DNA from 2 places in the Virgibacillus kimchii genome. Region 2 is predicted to be linked to the other one. Evidence: riboswitches for the same ligand, from Rfam matches in the RefSeq annotation. Region 2 holds a riboswitch; the other holds the start of a gene.

Region 1 (4,219 bases), 860 kb from region 2:
AATAGATGCTTGATATCGCTGGTAAACGGGGGAGTACGTGACAATTAACTTTTGTTCCAATCCATTTTCTTTTATCCAACGCTCCTTGTAATACGTTCTCTGGTCATTTTTGAGCTTGCGGACATCTTCTAAATTTACTTTTTTATTGCTTCCCGGTATTCGCCACCCCTTAGAATCCAGCGCCCACTCCTTCAAAAACTTCTTCAGTTTTTTGATTGACTGTGTGGTGACAAATGCGCGTTGTCCTTTCGTGTTATATATCCGATTCTTATTCGAAGATAGTCCGGCATCTGTACATACCACAAATTTCGAAAGGTTAAAGTCTTTTAGAATACGGCGTTCCAACGGTTTCAAGGTGGTTTGTTCATTTCTGTTTCCAGGTGTCATACTAAAGGCAAGTGGCAGTCCTGATCCATCCATGAATAGTCCCATTTGAACAATTGGGCTGGGCCGATTTTCTTTAGAAACCCCATATTGTTTCATACCGTCTTCTTCCTCGATTTCAAAGAAAAAATTGGTGCAGTCATAATATAAAACCTGCGTGTTTCGATCAACCACCTGGAGGCTGTTTTTATAGACCATTTCTTCAATGAAATCAGATTGTTCCGCAAGTACTTCAAGTGCCCGGTACATTTGATGCTCCTTAAAATGTGGGGGCTCAAGTAAGTCCTTCGAATGTTCAAACGTCCCCTTTTTAGAAGTGGGATGTAGAATGCGCAAATACAGAAGACGTGAAAGAATTTCATTAAGATCATATTCAAATTCATATTTCTGAGAGATTTTCTGACAGATTTGATCTAATTTTAGTTTATGATAAAGGGATTGTAAAAAAAGATAACCGGAATTAAACAACGTTTGTTTATTCAATTCTATCTGCTTGGCTGGACTGTATCTGGCAATGATTTTATAGTTACTCTCTTTTTCTTCCTGTGTTAATTTTTTGGCATATTCTTTTGCCCAGGTATAGGGATCTACACCGGGATGCTTTTCTAAAATTTCCTCATCGTTTCCTAAAGCCTCAACGACTTTTGAGGTTTTCTTTCCGTTCCGATAAACATCTTTAATAACAGAATAGGACGTTGACCCTTTGGAAACACTTTTTTTAATGCGCACACACATCTCCTCCGTACTGTGTTTATACTTTATATTATACAATAGTACGAAATAGTACGCAATTATTTAAAGCGGAATTTGACAAAAAAATATAAGCCTGCACTGGCTTATGATCACTTTTTATTTAATTTAGGTGTCAAACTCCCGGAATCAGCGCTTGAATTATGTGTAGCAGATGTCAAGGAATTTATAACTTTGGCAGGTGAAAATACGAAAGCTTAAAGTCAGTTAGATCTTACGCACATGAAACATTGAAGTTTACTATTGTCTGGTATACAATGGTATAAAGTGAAAAAAGCATAGATTGAAAGCCTGCAGGGGGAGCCTTTTGGCTGAGAGTGAACAAGGTATGTGTTCTTACCCTTAGAACCTGTTAGTTAATACTAGCGCAGGGATGGTGGCTTTTTTGATGGAATAAAGCAATGTGAGCGGGTTTCCCATCAGGAAGTCTTCCCCTTGGCATTGCTTTTTTTGCGTTCCAAAATAGGGGGAAGGAGTGTTAATTTGCAATCCAGAAGAGTTTTATTTTTAATTGAAGTGGCTATTTTTACAGCATTGGCATTACTTTTGGACATTTTACCATTTTTATCTTTTAAAATTTGGGCCCAGGGTGGTTCGGTCTCGTTTGCCATGATACCAATCTTTATTGTGGCGTTTCGTTGGGGGCTAAAGGGTGGCTTACTGTCCGGATTTTTACTTGGAGTATTGCAGGTTGCCACCGGAACAGCTTATATTTTGCATCCTGTGCAGGGTATTCTTGATTATGCCGTTGCATTTACTGTATTAGGATTTGCCGGCGTTTTTGCAAGAATAGTTCAGCAGGCTGTTAAAAACGGCGAAACAAAAATATATTTAACTTATATTACATTTGGTGTTTTATTGGGCAGTGTATTACGCTTCCTTGCACATTATATCGCAGGGATCGTCTTCTTTGGCTCCGCGGTGGAAGGTCAGCCGGCGTGGCTTTATTCATTAATTTATAATGCATCCTACATGCTGCCATCATTTGTTTTATGTACAGTGCTTGTGTTCTTCCTGTTCCATAAACAGCCAAGAACATTAATTAATGCAGCGTAAATCAGTCAGCCCGCTCACAAAGGGTAACCTTGAGCATACAGAGGTTACCTTTTTTATTGGAAAAGGAGAATCTCAGGAGCAGAGGTATTAACCCGGTGTAAAAGGTGAACCCGGCCATAACAGCCGGGTTCAATGATCTTACTTTATAATAAATAATCAACATCTTCATTTGTCACAATCAGTAGTACTTTGCCCTCGTCCATTTCTTCTTCGTATTGTTCTGCTTCTGCGTCGCTTAATCCCATCTCTTTAAGTTTTGTGCGCAGTTCGTCTCCTTTACTGTTAAAGAGGTTTCCGACTGCATCCCCAAAATCCATTTCTTTCATGCCGATTGTATTTGCATCTGCGTTGTCTGCAATGCGCTCGGTTCGGTCATCATCATGGGAAAGTACATAGACATTGTCTTTGTCCACGCCTCGATCTTTTAAGAGGTTTACATCTGTTGCCAGTTGTTCGTCATTTGTATATTCCTTGATAAATGGTTTCATTTTAAATACCTCCCTTTCAAGTATTCACTTTCTTCATTCCCGTATGAATATGAACTAAACATATAGTTTCGGCATAGGCTATATGACCATGGAAGGGAGGAGAGGGGAGAATGGTGGAGCTATCATTTTCTCATTGGCTATATGGTTTAGTTACATTGGGCATTATTGCCACCATGATTTTCCGTAAAGGCGTAGTGATGCCTACTTTGTTTGGGACATTTGTTGTTGCCTTGGCTTATCACGGGAATTTAGTTGACGGATTTACAGCAATATTTCAGGCAAATTTGGTTGCTGCCCAGGAACTGTTTAACATATTTCTGATCATTACCTTTATGCTTGCACTATTAAATTCTTTAAAGGATTTAGGTGCGGACAGAAAAATGATACAGCCTATCCAGAAGTTTATGACTAATGGACATATCTCCTTTTTTATACTAGTAATTGTCACGTATATAATTTCTTTGTTCTTTTGGCCAACACCGGCGGTTCCATTGATTTGTGCGCTGCTTGTACCTGCAGCAGTTCGTGCCGGGTTACCGGTTATGACAGCTGCAGTAGCTATTGCGATTGCAGGTCAGGGCATGGCACTTTCGTCTGATTATATTGTTCAGGTTGCTCCGAGCTTATCTGCAACAGCTGCAGGGATAGAAACGTCGATCGTTGCTGATAAAGCATTGATCTTATCCAGCATATCCGGTGTGATTGCCATCATGCTTGCTTATTTACTGTACAGGAAAAATATAAGGTCCAGGGATGATGAGAGAAATGAATGGGAAGTACAGAAGATGCAATCTGCTTCAGTGTCGGATAAAAAACAGGGAACCGAAAACCTGGATAGGTGGAGCAGAATATTTGCCATTCTAGTGCCAATAACACTGTTGGGTGTTGTAATTTATATGGTATATGAAAAGCTGCTGAGCGGAAGAATGAGCGGATTGGAAGGGGGAGATGGAGCTGCCTTTGTCGGCGGTGTTGCTGTAATACTGCTATTACTTTCAACCATTGCTTTTGGGAAAAAGCATGCATTGGAGTATATCAGTACCCATATTACCGATGGCTTTACTTTTGCTTTCAAAGCGATGGGACCTGTTATTCCGATTGCCGGTTTTTTCTTCCTGGGAAGTCCGGATTTTTCGGGAAGCATTTTAGGAATAGAAGAAAACGCACCGGCTTTCCTTTTTGATATTGTGCAGGCTTCCCAGGAATATATACCACAAAGTGCGTTTTTGGCAGCATTCAGTGTGTTGCTTATTGGGATTATAACCGGATTGGACGGCTCAGGATTTTCCGGTCTGCCCTTAACCGGAGCACTGTCTGCTTCATTAGCAAATGCTTCAATTGATGCCGGTACGCTTGCAGCAATTGGGCAAATGGGTTCAATATGGACCGGCGGTGGTACACTGGTAGCCTGGTCCTCATTAATTGCCATTGCCGGGTTTTGTGGTATATCAGTAATGGAGCTCGTACGCAGGAATTTTATTCCGGTTATGGCGGGTCTCGCCCTTTGCACATTATTTGCTGTATTGTTTTTATAGACTCCT
Region 2 (4,219 bases):
TTCTATATTATCCGTTCTTCACTTCTTCCATGCTTGCCCCGTGGTTAATATGATACGTTTGTCCATTTAAAACAAGCGCAGGGACTGATTTAACCCCAGCGTTCTCTGCTTCGTTGATTTTTGATGCATCATCGTTAAAGTCGATGACTTCTACATCTACCTTTGATTTGTCAAAGTAGTCCAAAACCATTTTTTCTGCGTCTGCACAAACCGGGCAGCCGGCATGATAAAATACTGCTTTTTCCATACATAATACCTCCTTGGTTTGACTTACTACATCCAAGCATAGGTCAAATCCGAGGTACCATCAATAAGGCTTTCCCTATCATACCCATAGGAATAAGCTATCAATCACAGGAATTTATCGGTAAACTTTTGTTAATGCAAGTAAAACTGATGGGACTCCTTAATAGCCTACCTCCACTACAGCATTGACGATATACATCAAATCATTTTTATCATGCTGATCCTCAAGAATAATCCCGCTGGTGGCAGTCATTCCCCCTTTTACTGTTTCTACGGTCACGGTGCCATAAGGAATAAGCTGTTTTATTTTCTTTTCATCCAGATTTCCCAAATCCTGCGGAATGCCAAGTTTCACATTCACTTTCATTTTATTAATATCTTCATCAGGAAGCATTTTTCTTATTCCCGGCATGGAATTATAATGAATCGCATCCATCACCGCCCGCTTTGCCGCTTCATTGACATCCTGGCCGTGCAAATCTACCCCCGTGCCTGTTTCAATAAATAGAATTTCCTTCATATCATCTGCTCCTTTCCCATTGTCTTTTTATATCATCTGAATGCACTACATCTGCAAATGTCCCGTCAAGCAGAGCAAGTGCATAATCATGGTGTCGTTGATGGTCAGAAACGGCACAATCAGCGGGAACAATAACGTGAAAATCCCGCATATACCCGTCCCGGGCAGTGCTATCTAGGCAAACATTTGTATAAGCACCGGAAATGACCAGTTCAGTAACGCCACTACGGCGTAGAATCAATTCAAGGTCAGTGTACAAAAAAGCACTGTAACGATGCTTTATGACAATCTTTTCACCATGTTCCGGTATGAAAGGTTGAAAAAATTCTGCGCCCCAGCTCCCAGGTTCACAATAGGAAAGGCCGCTTTTCGAACCTGCTCTGCCATACCTTTCTTTTTGTGTCGGAGATGCTGTCCATTCACTATGTTCAGAAATGGCATGGATCACCGGGATGCTATTATTTCGGGCAGCATCCAGTAAATTTTTCGTCCTTAATAAAGTTTCCCGAAAAACGTGGACATTTTTCCCCCGTTTGGCTGCAGTACCGTCCGGATGGCAAAAATCATTTTGCAAGTCTACAAGTAGCAGTACTGATTTTCCATTTGAAGTGCTCATTTGCAACAGACCCCTTTTCACCATTCGCTAGTATATTTGCTCCACCCGTTTATACTTATCCACTTTCTCCTTATCGAGAAAGTACAGCTCATCTAGCAGTGCCGGGATAAATGAACCGGGACCATTTGCTTTTTCCATTGCCAATTCGGCGGCGATGCCATAAGCCGCAGCTACTTCAATTCCTGCTTCATATGGATCATTTCCTACACTAACATACGGCCCGACAAGAGATGTAAGCAGGCAACCGCTGGCAGTGATGTTTTGCAGCATGGCATGTCCGTTTCTGCACAGGGTCGTGCGCTTGCCATCAGTGATGACATCTGTTTTTCCGGTCGCGATAACGACAGTGTTATACTTATTGGCAACGCCTTTGGCCACCTCCGGATCTACTTCCTCAATCGTAGAATCCGGTCCTTTCATTACTGACAAAGTATCCCCGAGTACAGCAATTTCCCCCGCATTAGCACGGATGGCAGCAAATTTCACTTTATCCAGCAATTCATAGATCACTTCTGTACGAAATTTGGTCCCTCCAACTGCAATGGGGTCCAGGATTACCGGCACACCTTTTTCGTTTGCTGTTTTTCCGGCAATCAACATCGCTTCTGCCCGATCTTCGGTAAGGGTACCCAGGTTTAACACAACTGCTGCTGCATGCTGTGCATTTTCTACAGCTTCTTTAGGCGTATTGGACATGGCCGGAGACGCACCGACGGCGATGAGTCCATTGGCAGCCATATTTGTGGCCACTTCATTGGTAATATTATAAATGAACGGGTTCTCTTTCCTGATTTCTGCAAGATAGTCCATACTGAACGCTCCTTATTCATAGATTTTGAGAAAAAAATAGGGAAGATTACTAAAAAAACCACTCCGGAAATGGAGTGGTTTGATATACAAAATCCGTATATTCGCCAGCTCCACTTCCCTACGCTGGTACAAACCAGATCAGGTTCAAAGGGATTAAGAAAAATCTTATCTCAGCCTGCCGGCACCCCTAGTGGAATTTCATATGTACATTCATTATACCGATAACTTTCTCCTGGGACAAGAGGACAGGTACCTCGAACCGGTTTGCTATTTTAACAGGAAGCGGCTATAATTGTTATCGAAAATTAAATTAATTTGTAATTCTGCTGGGGGAGCACGTGGATGCTGAGAGAGTAAATCGACCCTTGGAACCTGATCTAGGTAAGGCTAGCGTAGGGAAGCGGATTGGCAATGTTCTATTTATGAGTATACCCATTGCTGAACCCATTTCTATGACTGGAAATGGGTTTTTATTTTCCTGTTTCCCCTTGCATGAAAAGAGGTGAGAGCATTCTGCAACTAAAAGGTCCAGCTACTTATTAAGCAAATTTAATAATCGGAGAGGAGAAGAGGAAATGGAAAAATTATTTACAGAACGTCTATGGGAAAAGGTGGAACCTATTTGGAACTCATACATCACCCACCCTTTTGTAAAAGGACTTGGGGAAGGATGGTTGGATCAGAATAAATTCATGCATTGGCTAAAACAGGACTATGTATATTTAATAGAGTATTCCAGACTTTTTGCACTGGGGAGCGCCAAAGCGCAGGATTTAAAAACGATGACCACTTTTGCCAAACTGCTGGACGGCACACTCCATATGGAAATGGATTTGCACCGGCAATATGCCGCCCAATTCGGCATATCCCAAGAAGACTTGGAAAAAACAGAAGCTGCCGCCACAACTACAGCTTATACAAGCTATATGCTGAATGTCTCCCAGCGCGGTGGAGTGGAAAATGTCGTGGCCGCTGTACTGGCTTGTGCCTGGAGTTATAATTTTATTGGCAAAAAGCTGGCAGCATGGCCAGGGGCAAAGGAGCACGAATTTTATGGCCGCTGGGTAAAAATGTATTCGTCGGATGATTTTACCGAACTGGCTGAAGACTGCAAAAATCTGCTTAATGAAATAGCAGCAGGAAAGCCTGAAAGAGATTTGGCTGAACTGGAAGAGATCGTCGTGAAAACAAGTAAATTGGAATATATGTTTTGGGATATGGCGGAGAATAAAGAAGATTGGCCGGTATAATTTCGCCCAAAAACAGCCCATCACCCATCTAATGATATATAATTTTTTATTAAAAGGCAAAAGCAGCCATCCGCAGAGCACTTGACTGCTCCACGGATGGCCTTATTCCCAGCCCTTATATGGCTTCTTCGGTATCCAACTCCGATGACCAGATTTCAATCAATTCATTTGAATAGTTTTCCAGGATACGATAAACCTTTCCTGAAATAAGCTCATTATTTTCCTGATGATAAAGCAGCAACAGAAAGCTATTCATATGTCTGACTACTTTATCGCCATCTCCCTGTTGTTCAAAAAGATCCACAGCTGTTAAATGGTTTTTCAGTGTGCGAGGAGCTGTTTCATCAGCAAATTCCTCTTCCTGTTCAAAACGTTCCACTAGCGATTGCATCCCGGCTGCAGTTACCCCTTCCGGCAAATAATCAATAACAACTTCAGCTTCGTTATAGTTATTTCCTTCTCCATCCGGGTCATAATCATTCTCAATATTTCCTGCCGGATCTACAGAGAACCATTTGATCGTCGTGGTTTCTTCAATTGTTAATGTTTCTCCGCCCATTCTTGTTCCGGCTACACTAATGACATCGGAGTCAAAAGTTGGTCGTGAACCATCCAGGGTATAATAAACAGTAGCTGGTTCGCTCATTTCAAAGTCTACCTCAACAGGATCATGGTACGTTCCTTCTTCCGGAGAAATCCAAGTTTCCGGATTTACATCATCGTTTGCATTTTCAAGGGCTACCTCAAATAATCCGATTAAGCCGTTGGCAAATTCCA

The links. A riboswitch is a leader RNA that binds a small molecule or an ion and turns the genes downstream of it on or off. The one in region 2 is predicted to bind thiamine pyrophosphate.
Region 1: it holds a riboswitch for thiamine pyrophosphate, as region 2 does, so the genes downstream of both, thiT (energy-coupled thiamine transporter ThiT) here and thiM (hydroxyethylthiazole kinase) in region 2, are expected to answer to the same signal.

Annotation. Positions count from the first base shown of each region.
Region 1 covers NZ_AP043951.1:411,225-415,443, forward strand. Annotated here, with positions in the region: gene ACZ42C_RS02125 (IS1634 family transposase) at 1-1,113, opposite strand, end outside; TPP riboswitch at 1,421-1,525, shown strand; gene thiT (energy-coupled thiamine transporter ThiT) at 1,618-2,190, shown strand; gene ACZ42C_RS02135 (YflT domain-containing protein) at 2,334-2,678, opposite strand; gene ACZ42C_RS02140 (hypothetical protein) at 2,792-4,213, shown strand.
Region 2 covers NZ_AP043951.1:3,778,622-3,782,840, reverse strand. Annotated here, with positions in the region: gene ACZ42C_RS18435 (thioredoxin family protein) at 8-247, opposite strand; gene ACZ42C_RS18430 (Lin0512 family protein) at 407-766, opposite strand; gene ACZ42C_RS18425 (cysteine hydrolase family protein) at 768-1,382, opposite strand; gene thiM (hydroxyethylthiazole kinase) at 1,410-2,192, opposite strand; TPP riboswitch at 2,291-2,391, opposite strand; TPP riboswitch at 2,511-2,608, shown strand; gene tenA (thiaminase II) at 2,768-3,442, shown strand; gene ACZ42C_RS18410 (M14 family metallopeptidase) at 3,558-4,219, opposite strand, start outside.